Regions from separate parts of the Paenibacillus sp. NPDC057967 genome, predicted to be linked through region 3. Evidence: predicted binding sites of a transcription regulator. Region 3 holds the regulator's gene; each other region holds the start of a gene.
What was found. The regulator LexA, encoded in region 3, represses DNA repair genes until DNA is damaged. The targets are predictions, from matches to a motif close to CGAACATATGTTCG.
Positions count from the first base shown of each region.

Region 1: ACFVSO_RS23655 (ImmA/IrrE family metallo-endopeptidase) is a predicted target of LexA. The motif match lies at 1,299-1,312, and genes of this name have one in related genera.
Region 2: ACFVSO_RS22465 (carbohydrate kinase) is a predicted target of LexA. The motif match lies at 1,723-1,736, and genes of this name have one in related genera.

Region 1 is NZ_JBHVQB010000009.1:342,613-347,432, reverse strand. Features, by position in the region: gene ACFVSO_RS23665 (hypothetical protein) at 1-198, opposite strand, end outside; gene ACFVSO_RS23660 (helix-turn-helix domain-containing protein) at 399-818, shown strand; gene ACFVSO_RS23655 (ImmA/IrrE family metallo-endopeptidase) at 1,331-1,966, shown strand; gene ACFVSO_RS23650 (hypothetical protein) at 1,963-2,361, shown strand; gene ACFVSO_RS23645 (DMT family transporter) at 2,354-2,668, opposite strand; gene ACFVSO_RS23640 (DMT family transporter) at 2,668-3,018, opposite strand; gene ACFVSO_RS23635 (MerR family transcriptional regulator) at 2,999-3,787, opposite strand; gene ACFVSO_RS23630 (FAD-dependent oxidoreductase) at 3,934-4,820, shown strand, end outside.
Region 2 is NZ_JBHVQB010000009.1:75,109-79,928, reverse strand. Features, by position in the region: gene ACFVSO_RS22470 (hypothetical protein) at 1-49, opposite strand, end outside; gene ACFVSO_RS22465 (carbohydrate kinase) at 408-1,502, opposite strand; gene ACFVSO_RS22460 (NupC/NupG family nucleoside CNT transporter) at 1,829-3,010, shown strand; gene ACFVSO_RS22455 (nucleoside hydrolase) at 3,034-3,963, shown strand; gene rbsK (ribokinase) at 4,068-4,820, shown strand, end outside.
Region 3 is NZ_JBHVQB010000004.1:249,907-254,726, forward strand. Features, by position in the region: gene metH (methionine synthase) at 1-194, opposite strand, end outside; gene ACFVSO_RS11520 (1,2-dihydroxy-3-keto-5-methylthiopentene dioxygenase) at 396-935, shown strand; gene ACFVSO_RS11525 (HAD family hydrolase) at 1,046-1,834, opposite strand; gene ACFVSO_RS11530 (hypothetical protein) at 1,862-2,368, opposite strand; gene ACFVSO_RS11535 (DUF896 domain-containing protein) at 2,381-2,578, opposite strand; gene ACFVSO_RS11540 (LysM peptidoglycan-binding domain-containing protein) at 2,758-3,060, opposite strand; gene lexA (transcriptional repressor LexA) at 3,291-3,911, shown strand; gene ACFVSO_RS11550 (YjfB family protein) at 4,074-4,250, shown strand; gene ACFVSO_RS11555 (hypothetical protein) at 4,363-4,560, opposite strand; gene ACFVSO_RS11560 (ABC transporter ATP-binding protein) at 4,695-4,820, opposite strand, start outside.

The DNA of each region.
Region 1 (4,820 bases), on a different contig from region 3:
CGCATAAAGCTCATCGCTATCTAGCCGACGCGTTATTTCGCTCTCATAGATGGTTTGCTTAAGCAATTCAGCATGAGCCTTATAATCTTCCACTATCAACTTAAGCTCTCTATATTTCCTCAGCATGCGCTGCACCTGTTTTTTCTCCTCCGTTGTAGGTTTTGTCAAATATACCAATGCCGCTTGTCCGCTAATCATAAAATAGACCCCCCAATGTACATGATTCTTGTACTAACTTTCTCTAGTTTATGTACAAGAATCTTGTATGTCAAGATTAAAATACAATATATTTGTATTCCTATTGAAAAATCTTAGAACTATGGTACAATATACTTGTACATAAAGTTAGCAAAAGTTCAACCCGTTTTGCACTGCAAAACATTTAAGGAGAGATAATCGTGTTTAGAGCCGATCGGTTAACAGAACGCAGAAAGCATCATAAGCTCACGCAAGAGCAGCTAGCGCACAAAGTTAACCTGACAAAGGCCGCGATCAGCAACTACGAGCAAGGGCGCAGCGCTCCGCCGCATGAGACGTTGGCGGCTCTAGTAGACGCGCTCCATACGAACGCTGACTATATGCTGGATCTCTCCGATAATCCCGATCCAAAGGCATTGCAGAATGAATCTTCGTCTGCATCAAAAGGCTCGGCTTCCGGCAATGGCGCTCAACCTGAGTCCGGCGTGTATATTGCCTACTTAGGCGGCCCGCCTGAAGAAATGGACGAGGAAGAAGCGGAGCATTTGAAGCGCGAACTGGAGATGTTCCGGGCATTCAAAGAAAAACGCCGCCGGGATCGGGAATCCTTAAATGAGTAAATGTTTAACTAGATGAACTAACGAATGAAGCAAGAGCGAAATCTTAGCTATTTTTTTCCTGATGCGCAGGTACTATAAGCCGAGTTTCTCGGCTTGCAGACAGCTTTCACTGCCACGCAGGAACTCTAAGCCGAGTTTCTCGGCTTACAGACAGCTTTCACTGCGGCGCGGACGCTCTAAGCCGAGTTTCTCGGCTTGCAGGCAGCTTTCACTGACACGCAGGCACTCTAAGCCGAGTTTCTCGGCTTGCAGTCAGCTTTCACTGCCACGCAGGCACTCTAAGCCGAGTTTCTCGGCTTGCAGACAGCTTTCACTGCGGCGCGGTCGCTCTAAGCCGAGTTTCTCGGCTTACAGACAACCTTCCCTGCCACACAGGAGCTCTAAGCCGAGTTTCTCGGCTTGCATGCGACTTCCAATGCAGCTACTCAATAGAGGCGGCTGTCAATAAACCCCAAGGGGTTTTATTTTTCGGCTAATAAGCGAACATACATTCTTAAATGAGGAGGAGCGGCATGGAGATTCTGAACTTTGAACTCTATCGACCTACAGCAATGGAGCTGTGGATTCAAGCCAAATACGAGGAGGGGGGCATTCAAACTCCCGGGGATTTGGAGGATTTGGATCATATCGCTTCCCTCTTTGACACATTCATCGCTTATACGGAGGGTGAGACGAAGGTTCTTTATGATGAAGACGGGGACTGTCTAATTTTCTTAAACATACATTTGGATCGTTATGAGCAGCGCCTCGCTTTTTTTCATGAGCTGTGCCATCCTGCGCTGCATGCCGGCAATCAGAGAGAGCTTCCTCCCTCCTTCGTAAGCCTGCAGGAGACGCAAGCAGGGCTATTCCAGCAGTACAGCGCCATGCCTCTCCATATGCTCAGAGATGTAACGGCTATTCAGAATCAGCCGCCTTCTTGTTACCGTCAATTAGCCGAGACATTCGGCGTGCCAGCCCACTTCGCGCAAGCACGACTTGAGCGAATCACCAGACGGATGAACCAGGAACGGCGAGACCGCAATCTCCGTGCCCGATTGGCTACCCTGCCCGCCTTCAAGCACGGCTACTCCGATGCGACAACCAAGCTGCTCATGCAGTTGCAGCGGCAAACCTATGAAAAGAAAGGAGCGATCAGCCCGCGATGAGAATAGCGGTCTTCTACGAACAGGACGGCGATACAGGCCAACCCCTGCCAATATGGCTGATGATTGAAGAAACGGAATCCCTTGACTGGAACAATACGCTATATATAAGACTGGATGCGCCGTTCGAGCAATATTTGTTTGAAGACTATGACATGGAGAACATGGCCTTGTCAGTTCCTGATCATGTCTATGTCCGCAATATCGATGATCCATCCGTATTCGGCATCCATCTTCCTGCGCTTAGCGCTTACGCCAAGCGGATTGCAGCCATGGCCGAGCATCCTTTCTCTCTCCACGATTTGTCACGGCTGATGCTCCGCATCTCTGATATTGAAGAAACCCTGCAATTTGAGGTGCGCCGCCAGGTTCAATGGGATCGGTTGTCCTTTAGCTAACGAGCTTCAACCCAACGACAGAAAAAATAATACCGAGAATACAGCCGATTCGGAGCCAGCTCTTCGGTTCTTTGAAAAAAATCATGCCGATGACAGCCGCTCCGACCGTGCCGATTCCTGTCCACACTGCATAAGCCGTCGCCAGCGGTATCGTCCCCATGGCTTGAATCAATAGCTGAAAGCTGATGATAAATCCGCCAATCAGAATAAGATTGTTCGTCCAGTTATTGTTCTGCGCAACGCGTTTAATGCCGATTACACCAGCGATTTCGAATAACCCTGCGGCAATAAGCATAAGCCAATCCATTAGCGCTCACTTCCTTTCGCCGTCAGTTTCAGCCCGATCATGCAGGCTAGCAGCAGCAAAATAAAAAGAATTCGCAGCGGCCTCACAGCTTCGCCAGACAGAATCATCTCCATAATGGTCGTGCCAAGCGTCCCCATTCCCGCAAACACAGCATATACCGTACCGACCGGAAGCACCTTGGCAGCCCGAATAATGAGGTCGAAGCTGGTCAGCAAGGCGATCAGCACGACCAAAGACGGAATGGCTTCATACTTAAAGCCGCTGGCCCATACGATTTCGAGCATACCTCCGATAACCACATACGCCCAAGCCCTGCCTTCGCTAATCGGTTTATTTATCTTCTCCGTCATTTGAAGCCGCTCCTTCCCCATGCTGCAAATACCAGTCGACAATGCGATCGATATGGTCCATTACACCGGTATCGAGGGCATACACTTTCGAGTCCATTCCTTCGTCCGGGCGAATTAAGGTCCAATACTTCTCTAGCAAAACCTCGTCCTGCTCGAACCACTCCATCGTAATCTCCATCATCTCTGCAGCAAGCTGCTGCGAAACAGCAGACGAGGGCGGCTCGTCCATATGCATCTTAACGGTACGTATGAGCTGTGCCCATTTCATCGCACGAGGGTCCTTGGAGCTGAGATCCGGCAGTTTTTTAATAATCGCAATCTCTCTTTCGGTAAAATGCTGCGCCAAAAAATGATCCCGTATTTCCGTCGGCGACTGGACCGCGCGGATAAACAAGAAGATATCTTCCGGGTCAAATTCCCCTTTAATCACAAGAGCATGCTTTGCGGTTTGAAGCAGCTTTTCCATATGGTCCAGCCGTGCCCGCTCCTGCTCGATCGCCTTCAACTCCACATCCAGATAGGACATCCAGCGCTGCTCTTGGTTTGTTGAATCCTTGCCCTCGGATAACAGTTCCTTGATCGAAGCCAGCGTGAAGCCAAGCTCCTTGAGTGCCGTGATATGCTGGAGCAGACGAATCTCCTCATTGGAATAATAGCGGTAGCCCGATTCCGCCACTTTGGCCGGCTTGAGCAACCCTAAATCGTCATAATAGCGCAGCGCTCGAATGGAGATGCCGGTTTTTTTGGACAATTGGCCGATGGAATACATACGCTCCGCCTCCTTTCTGATCCCATTATAAACTCTCCAGTATACGTAAGAGTCAACTCTTCTTTTTTGTACAGACAGATGATCGAATAGAATGCCGGATTTAGGGAAGGAATGAAGGAAGCACTTACTTCAGGAAGGGGATCATGATGGCCAAATTGCCACCGCTGCCAACTTACCCGGAATCCTACTGGCTCCGATCGCTCAAGGGACTTCCCGCCTACACCAAGCTTCAGCATGATACAGAAGCCGATGTAGCTGTTATTGGAGGAGGTATCTCCGGTATTACCACCGCTTATTTGCTTGCAAAAGCAGGCCTTAGCGTCGTATTGCTCGAAGCCGGCAAGCTGCTTCATGGAACAACCGGCCATACGACGGCGAAAATAACCGCGCAGCACGATCTGATCTACGATGAGCTTATGAAGCAGGAAGGCAAGGAGAAGGCTTCCCTTTATTTTCAAGCCAATCAGGATGCGCTCCGTTTTATTGAACGCACAGTGAATCAGCACGCAATCGACTGTGGTTTTTTGAAACAAGATGCTTATGTATTCACCAACTCGGATGACGATGTCCGCAAGCTGGAGAACGAGATGGCCGCATATGAGGCACTCGGCATTCATGGCGCATATCTCGATCATATCCCGTTGACAAACCTGCCTTCGAAGGCTGCCGTGAAGATGAACGACCAAGCCCAGTTCCATCCGCTCCGTTACCTGGAGGCGCTGGTACGAGAAATTACAGAAGCGGGAGGACATATATACGAAGGCACAACAGCTATTGATATCGAAAAAGGGCAGCTGCCCACGGTCAGAACAGTCGACGGACATGCGGTTACATGCAGACATGTGGCGATTTGCTCGCACTTCCCGTTTTACGATGGATACGGATTTTTCTTCACCCGCATGCATGCGGAGCGTTCTTATGCGCTTGGCGTCACATCTACTCTGGATTATCCAGGCGGCATGTATATCAGCGCCGAAGATCCTAAGCGTTCCATAAGAAGCGCGACCGCAGAGGACGGGTCGCCTCTTCTCAT
Region 2 (4,820 bases), on a different contig from region 3:
TCACTTCCGGAAGCACAACCTTGCCGATTCGTATCGAAACCTCACTCAAAAATCTCTCAAACCGAAATGGTAGTTTTTCGAGAGTTCTTTCACGTATGATAGTAGCTATAGGGTGAAGATACAAGCTGTAGACGGCGTGCTGAACCTACGCGAGCTGGCTGATTCTCCGTTCGTATCATTAGCTGGCAAATGGAATTTTATAACCGAATCCTTTGTCACCCCGTCCAAATTCATACAGGAAGCCAATCGAGCCCATAGAACAGCCGGATGCGCTCCTGCTGGAGTCAAAAGGGTACTTGTGGGCATATCGGTTGGAATGAGGGAATTTGAGGGTGTGCATATACATAAATCCACACAAAAAACCCGGCCATATACGGCTGGGTTTTATGGTGATAGCGAGCAAACCTTTATCGTGAATACTCCTGTACAACTTCATACATTTTTTCGGGCCTTAATAAAGTGCTAATGGAATCTTCCGTTTGAAGAGTCAGAGCCGCGCCGGCAAGTCCCAGCTGGCATGCGCTATACAGCGATTCATTGTTCATAATGCCATACATGGCACAAGAAGCAAAAGCGTCGCCAACCCCTGTGATATCTACAATATCCGTTAGAAAAGAAGGCAAGTGCCCTGATTCCTCCGAAGAGGAATAATAGGCCCCCTGATCGCCCAGTGTGATAATCACATTTTTAACGCCGCGCGCTCTAATCTTTTCACATGCGATTCCACAATCCTCGATGGAGTCGATCTTCATGTCGGCAAGCACCTCTGCTTCAACCCGGTTCGGGAGCAGCAGCTCTACTCCGTCAAGCCGATAAGGAAGCTTATGTGTCTTGGCTACAGATGCAGGGTCTATGTACAAAGGAATATGTTCATCGGCACAGCGTTTGATGATATAGCTTATACAGTCCTTGGGAATATTCGTATCCAAAAAAACAGCTTGAGCGGAAATAATATGGGACCATTTCTCCTCGAACATGGATACGGTCATTTTTTCGTATATGTGCATATCATCCATCGAGACTACACTCTCTCCCGTTGGGTCCAGTAGAGTGATGAAAATCCCCGTTCGCTCAGTCGGCATCACCCAAACTTGGCTGACATCAACACCTTGGCTTTTGATTTCATTCAGGATCCAGTTGCCCTCTTTGTCGTCTCCAACACAGGTCATAATGGACGTATTACAGCGGAGCCGGCTTAAATTTTCTACAACGTTGCGTGCCGCTCCGCCGCAAGATTCGTTGATTTTGACCGGATTGGAGGAAGAAAAACTGACCGTCTGATTCGAGCGCGCAATCTTGTCAATGTTAGCCCCTCCGATACAAACAATTGACGATTCCTCCCGTAAAATATAGGCCCGTCCTTTAATTTCACCGCGTCTGGTCAAGCTGGCAATATAATTGGCAACCGTCGGACGGGATAAACCAACCTTAGCGGATAACTCTTGCTGTGATATAAAAGGATTCATTCTTATATAGTCCAAAATTTGCTGTTCTTTATCCACGAAGCAACCCCATTTCTACTTGTCATCCTTAAGTACCAACCTCGTGTATGTTCCCTATCTTTATTATACAACTAAATCTACCTCCAGAATAAATTCATGCAGCTGTGGCATGCGAAATTTAGCATGATGTATGGCTTGTCAGGCATATTCATGAACCTGATCAAATTTTGCATATTGACATCTCAACATGAAAGCGTATACTAAACATATGTTTTCAATATAAACTTTTGTTTGTTCGAATTTAGGGGGTGTAAATTGGCTGTTAGTTATGGTGAGGACAAGTCAATCTTGCATGAGACATTGGCATTAACATGGAGGAGATATACATGAATTTTATTTTCTTGCTAACTGGCCTTCTTCTTGTTTTTATTATTGGTTTCTTAGTAAGCAACAATCGCAAAAAAATAAAATACAAACGTGTTCTGATCATGTTAGCCGTACAAATCCTTTTGGTGTACTTCATGATGAACACGAGCATAGGAATCACTGCGATTACAAAAGTGGGCTTGCTTTTTGAAAAGCTGATGAGCATTGCCAATGCCGGCATCCAATTTGTATTTGGAGGCATGGCAAATGAGGGTCAAACTCCGTTTTTCCTTGGCGTGTTAATGCCGCTTGTTTTCATGTCTGTACTAATCGGAATTCTGAATTACATCAAGGTTTTGCCTTTCATCATCAAATATTTAGGCCTGTTCCTTAGCAAAATTACCGGTATGGGCAGACTTGAAAGCTATTTTGCCATATCTACATCTGCGCTTGGACAGCCGGAAGTCTTCTTGACCATTCTCAAGCAAATCCCGCTTCTGTCCAAAGAAAGACTCTATACCATTTGTACATCCGCAATGAGCGCAATAAGCATGGCGATGGTTGGCGCATACGCCAATATGCTGGAGCCTAAATTTGTTGTAACGGCTGTTGTCTTGAATATTTTCAGCGCTCTTATCGTGGCCAATATTATTAACCCCTATGATCTGGATGAGAATGAGGACTTGGTTGAAGTTGAGGAAAAAGAACGGCTTCCTTTCTTCCGAATGGTCGGAGAGAGCGTCACGGATGGTTTTAAAATCGCCATTATTGTTGGCGCCATGCTGCTAGGATTTATCTCCCTAATGGAAATGGTGAATGTGATTTTCCAAAGCACATTGCACATCTCATTCGATACGGTTATTGGTTATATCTTCGCGCCAATCGCTTTCCTGATGGGTGTTCCATGGTCAGAAGCGGTACAAGCTGGCGGCATTATGGCGACCAAGCTGATTACGAATGAATTTGTAGCGATGTTGAGTTTTGGCAATATGACAGGTGAATTCTCATCCAGGACGGTTGCTATTGTATCTGTCTATCTGGTTAGCTTCGCTAACTTCGGAACGCTCGGCATTATTTCCGGCTCCATCAAAGCGATTAGCGACAAGCAAGGAGATCATGTTGCGAAGTTTGCTCTTAAATTGCTGCTGGGCTCAACGTTGGCTTCTGTTATTTCAGGCACCATGATAGGTCTAGTCATGTAAATAAAACTTAGAGGTGAAAGATAATGACATCAAGAAAAATTATTTTGGATTGTGACCCCGGACATGATGACGCCATTGCAATTATTTTAGCTGCTGCTCAGCCGCAGTTGGAGATATTAGCCATTACAACGGTTTCCGGAAATGCAGAAATCGATAAGACAACTCAAAATGCGCTGAAGGTTTGTGATTTGATTTCATTAAATAAGGTCATTGTCTCGAAAGGGGCAAGCGAGCCAATGGTTCGGTTACGCGAAACGGCGCCCGGCATTCATGGAGATTCCGGCTTGGACGGTCCTGAGCTGCCTGAACCTTCCCGCAGCTGGAGCGAGGAACATGGCGTCGACACCATTATCAGACTTGTGAAAGAGTCCGCAGAGCCTGTAACCCTGCTTCCGACAGGACCATTAACCAATATTGCCTTAGCTTTAACGAAAGCTCCGGAAATTAAAAGCAATATTGAAGAGATTGTCCTTATGGGCGGCGGTACTTTCGGCAACTGGACACCAACAGCTGAATTTAACATTTGGGCTGATCCAGAGGCCGCAAGAAAAGTTTTTGAAAGCGGTATTCCAACTGTAGTGATGGGTCTGGATATTACGCATCAAGCTCTAGCAACCAAAGAAGTGATTGAAGAAGTCAATGGAATCGATAACCGTGTTGCTAAAATCGTCGGCGAGCTATTAGTATTTTTCGCCTCCACATACAAGGAAATGTTCGATTTTGACGGAGCGCCGGTACACGATGTATTGACTGTAGCCTATCTTGTTGCACCAGAATTGTTCAAAATGAAAGATGTGAATATTGTCGTGGAAACAAAAGGTGAATACACAGCAGGAACAACATTAGTTGATCTGCATGGGGTTACGGGCAGAGAAGTGAATGCGAAGTTTGGCCTGGAGCTTGATGTAGACGGTTTCTGGAAACTAATGATTGACGCACTTAAAACCTATTAAATCTAATCATCAAGAAAATAGATAGAGCAATTCAAGAGCGTGCTTACACGGATCTGCCCACAGTGGCTCCTTGTAAGCACGCTGAATCTGTAGGAGTTGAAACCATGAAAAGACCTAACATAGTTGTTGTTGGCAGTTTAAATATGGATATCGCAGTTGAGGCGGAGCGTGCCCCGCTTATGGGAGAGACGCTTATGGGAAATGGCGTCCATTTCATTCCAGGCGGGAAAGGCGCCAATCAAGCCGTGGCCGCTGCCAGGCTTGGCGCTCGCACCACAATGATCGGTGCGGTGGGCAGTGACAGCTTTGGAGCAGAGCTTCGGAATTCTCTGGAGAAAAGCGGAGTCGACGTTGTCGGGATCAAAACGGCGGAAGGCATTTCGACTGGCATTGCCACAATACTTCTCGCGCAAGGAGATAATCAGATTGTGGTCGTCCCAGGTGCGAATGCCTACTGTCTCCCAGCAGACGTGTACCAGCATGAAGCTCTCCTTGCAAAAGCCGATGTGGTGCTTCTGCAATTAGAGATCCCTCTGAAGACAGTAATTGCCGCGGCAGAAGTCGCCAAGCAACATGGCCGAACGGTTATTTTAAATCCAGGCCCAGCCAGGGACTTGCCGGAAGAGCTATTGAAGAACACGGACTACATCACCCCGAATCGTTCGGAGCTCGGCTTGTTAACAGGAATGGATACATCGGGGGAGCAGTGGAAAGAAGCAACGAAACGTTTGTTGGAAATGGGTCCACGTCATATTATCACTACATTAGGTTCGCAAGGTTCGGGCTATATGAACCCGGATATGCAGATAACGGCCATCCCGGCATACCGGGTTCCCGTCATCGATACGACCGGAGCA
Region 3 (4,820 bases):
TAATCGGCCAGAACCACACTGGTAGCGCCAAACGTATTGGTCTCCAGAATATCGGCCCCTGCTTCCAGGTATTGCTCATGTATTAATGAAATGACATCAGGTCTCGTCAGCACGAGCATTTCGTTACAGCCATCCAGCTCTGCGCCACCGAAATCGTCTTCTGTCAAATTCGCTTGCTGAATCATGGTGCCCATTGCGCCATCCAGAATGAGGATACGCTCCTTGAGCAATTGTTCTAATTTCTGTCTCGACAATGTGCTACACCCTTCCCAAAATCATTACCAAATAGTTTAACAGAATCACCTTATACTGAAAAGGAACTTCCATCGACAATCGCTTTGATTTGAATTATAATCATTATATCATTTAATTTCTATTGGAAAAGAGGGAATGGTATGGCTGAAATTCGCATTCGCAATACAGAGGAACGGATTAAAGGAGAAGAAAACGTTCGCGCTTTTCTGGACAGCCAAGAGGTGCTGTACGAGCATTGGGATCCAAGCAAGCTATCCGAGGAGCTACAAGATAAATTTGTGCTGTCCGATGAAGAGAAAGCTGCAATTCTAAAAACGTATGAAGCCGAAATTAACGACCTTGCCGCACGTCGCGGTTACAGAACTTGGGACATCATCTCCCTGTCCGACGCAACTCCTAATCTTGACGAGCTGCTGAAGAAATTCGAGAATGTCCACACGCACACAGAAGATGAAGTTCGTGCCATTACAGCAGGACGCGGAATCTTCATTATTAAAGGAACAGAGGATGTCGGCTACTTCGACGTTGAGCTGGAAGCAGGCGACGTTATCTCCGTACCGGAGCATAAAGCGCATTTCTTCACGCTTATGGAAAATCGCCAAATCGTAGCCGTTCGCCTCTTTATCGAGACGGAGGGCTGGATTGCCCACCCATTCGCGGACCCAGCGTTCACGAAGTAAGACCCTATTGGAATAAAGAAGCAAGCCCCTCCCGGCTGAACAGGCCGAGTAAGGGGCTTGTTTTTATTTCTAGAAGGAATGATTGCGTATCAAGTTATAACGTATTCGGATTATTGTTCCAAAATCTGGAGCAGTTCTTCCAGGTTGATGATTTCATACGTAGGTACGATCTCATCGTTACGCACCATGCCATGGCGATTGATCCAGACAGACGTCATGCCAATTGTGTTCGCGCCCAGAATATCCGTCGTCAGCTTGTCTCCCACCATGATGCCATGATCGGGTTCGATGCCGAGCTTCTCCAGCGCATGCTTGAAGATGGACGCAGCCGGCTTGCCCTCGCCGAACTGCCCTGAGATGATAATATGATCGAAGTAAGGAATAAGTGCCGGCACACCGTCCAGTTTCTCCTTCTGAAGATCAGGAGAACCATTGGTAAGCAGCAGCAGCTTATATTTGCCCTTCAGCTTGTCGAGGACAGCGAATGTTTCGTCGTAGACGATTGGACGCTTGCGTCTCTCTGCCGGGAATTGCTCCGCCAGCTTAGCCCCAAGCTCCGGATTATCGGCACCCAGCGCCTTAAGTCCGCGTGTCCAAGCTTCTCTGCGGTAATTCGGCGCAAGCTGCTGAAGCTTGCGGAATTCCTCCTGCTCGCCTTCCGCGAAGTTCGCCCACAACCCTTCAAACGGGTTAATTCCAATCATTTTCGTAAACGGAAAAGTCTCGTACGATTCGTACAGCTCTCTTGCTTCCTTGCGGACAGCCGCTTCAAGCTCGACGATATCAACGCCCGCAGCCTCCGCTCCCGCTCTGCAAGTGGCCTCGAACGCTTCCTTCACGCTGCGGTCATCCCACAATAACGTGTCATCCAGATCAAATAATACCGCCTGTTTGGACATGATGGTCTCTACTCCCCCATGAATCAATTATTTTTCGTCGAACGCTATATTGTGCGCAGCTGCAAACGCCTTAAGCTTCTCGGCCATTTCTTCGGTTTTGAAGCGGTTCAGCAAACGAGAATACGTCCAGCTGGCGCCCTTCTGAGGCATAATCGTGACATATCCGTCTTGCACGCGAATGCCTTTAATGTCGGCAACATTCAGACGCTTGTCCCCTGTGAAGCGGCGCGACTGGACATAATCCTTGCCGATCGTTAAATAAGGCTTCCGCAGGAAAAACAGGGCCGCCAAAATAATATAGCAGGCTACGGTGACCCAATACATGGTGGTTGCCTCAAACTTGGGATCGCCTTGCATCACAAAGCTGTACAATCCGACAAAAACCAACAGCAAGATCGGAAATACATAGTTGCGTCCCGAATAACGATCCTTTTTCTCGGCGTTGAATACGACCGGCGCTCCGCCACTTTTCTTGCGGACCTGATTAACCTTGCTCATGTTTTTACGTACTTTGCGTTCCCATGACCTTGACAAGGCTGGTACCCCCTAATGCTTAGTGTTGTTGTCCTCTTCGTCTTCGACGTATTTAATCGAATCGAGCTGCTGCTTGAAGTTGCTTTTGAAGTTGTTCAAATAACGCTGCCTCAATTCGTCGCGCTCCTTCGTTTCCTCGTCCGTTAAGCCTACCGTTTTGTTTTTACGGGAAAGCTCGTTAATACGTGCGATCAATTTATCGATATCCATGTGTCTCAACTCCCCTCTAGCTGTAAACATCTCATTCCCTACCATGACATTACGCATTGCATGAATCAAGGTTACAGGAATGACTCCATTTGAACTCAACTCTACTAGTATACCAGAAAATGAGACAAAAAAAGAGCGCTATAACCCAAAGGTTGCAGCGCTTCTTGCACTATCTTCTATTATAGATCCGGAATGATCAGCTGTTGTCCCGGAATAATCAATGTGTCAGTCAAATTGTTACGATTCTTAATGGTATAGACAAGATAACCTACATCGTCATGCCTCTCTGCATATCGGCTAGCAATCGACCACAAGGAGTCTCCGCTTCCTACTGTCACCACCTGTTCCTGACCCGATGGCTCCATTGTGCCAGATGCCTTTGTTCCCAATAACAAAAAGCTTGTAAAGAGCAGCAGAGCAATCAGTAAGCTTACAACGATCCGCAAGCCATTCGACTTCATCCAGCCGCTAATTACGCTCATGTATGTCGTATTCTTGGATGTGTCAGGTTCCATGTGGATGGAACGGTATGAAGAAGGATTCATTATCATCATAATCAGCACCCCAAACATTTGTTCTGTTCTCAGATTAACACGAACAAATGTTCCAGTCAACAGAAAAATACGAACCTTTGTGCTTAAGAACTTATGTTTGTACGAACTGCGGTTCTGTGTTATAATTTGACACAATAAGAAGAATGGAGATGATGTACGTGTCGAAGCTGTCCAAACGGCAACATTCGATCCTTGAATTTATCAAGCAGGAAGTTCGGGAGAAGGGTTACCCGCCCTCCGTTCGGGAAATCGCAGAAGCCGTTGGTCTGCTGTCCAGTTCCACCGTTCACGGCCATCTGGACAGGCTGGAGAAGAAAGGCTTCATCCGCCGCGACCCTACCAAGCCTCGCGCTATCGAGATCCTGAACCAAGACGACAATGACAACGTCATTCCGTTTCCAGTCGCGCAAGTGCCGATCGTGGGCAAGGTTACCGCCGGCATTCCGATTACGGCTACGGAGAACATAGAGGATTATTTCCCCCTTCCTTCCCATTATGTGGGGGACAGCAAGGTCTTTATTCTTAACGTTATCGGCGAAAGTATGATTGAAGCGGGCATACATAATGGCGACTACGTCATCGTCCGCCAGCAGCAGACGGCGAACAACGGCGAGATCGTTGTTGCAATGACGGAGGATGATGAGGCAACCGTCAAGACGTTCTATAAGGAGAAGGATCATATCCGTCTCCAGCCAGAGAACGCTACGATGGAGCCAATCCGCCTGAAGAACGTCACGATTCTCGGCAAGGTCATCGGATTGTTCCGCGATATTCACTAATTTACACAAGAAGAAGGCTGCTGGAATGAATGATTCATTCCAGCAGCCTTTTATTATAAAGGATATTATCTTAAATCCTCCACCCTTCGTTCACCACACTGCCGAATCGTACCTTCATCCTTACAGGTCAGTTGCCGATATAGCTAGTAGGAGGTGTATAACTTGGATATTGGCGCATTATCGATAGCATTAGGCCAATCAAAGCTGGCCCAATCCGTAGGCATCAAGATGCTTAGCATCGCCAAAGGACAAGCTGAACAGCAAGGACAACAGCTGGCAGACATGATCGGCAAGAGCCTCGACCCTAATCTCGGTCAAAACTTGGATCTTCGAGCGTAATGAATCAACCCGCGATGTTTGCGGGTTTTTCTTTTGGTTTCCTTTTTCAGTTGAAGTACCTAAGACCAATGTCTGACTCCGTCTTGCCAAAACTAACCCGTATCTCTTCCTGCTACGCTTTACCGGCTTGTTTGGAGACTTCCACATCCACCACATGATCCTCATTAAAGATACGCATAGCCCCAGCCGAGTAGCAATAAGCTTTGAATTGCTTGCCCTTTACCGAAATAATCCGCACATTACGAATCGATACATTTCTCTTCCTGTCGATGTAGATGAGCTGTACAACTTTTCCGAGAAATCTCTCCATGCCAATCACCGCCTGAACGAATGTATGTTCTTATTATATCCAAAACATACGTTCGTGTCACATGAAGTTTTTAACTATTTTCAGCCGTTAATCGCAAGACGTGAGGCCAGCTGAAAAAGGAGCAGCACCGGCGGTTACACGCCAAGCGCCTGCTCCTCCCATTCCTTCGTATACCAGCCCGCTTGCTTGCGGAACATCGCAGCGTACTCGCCATTCCGGCTCATTAATGCATCATGATGGCCCTCTTCCACAAGACGGCC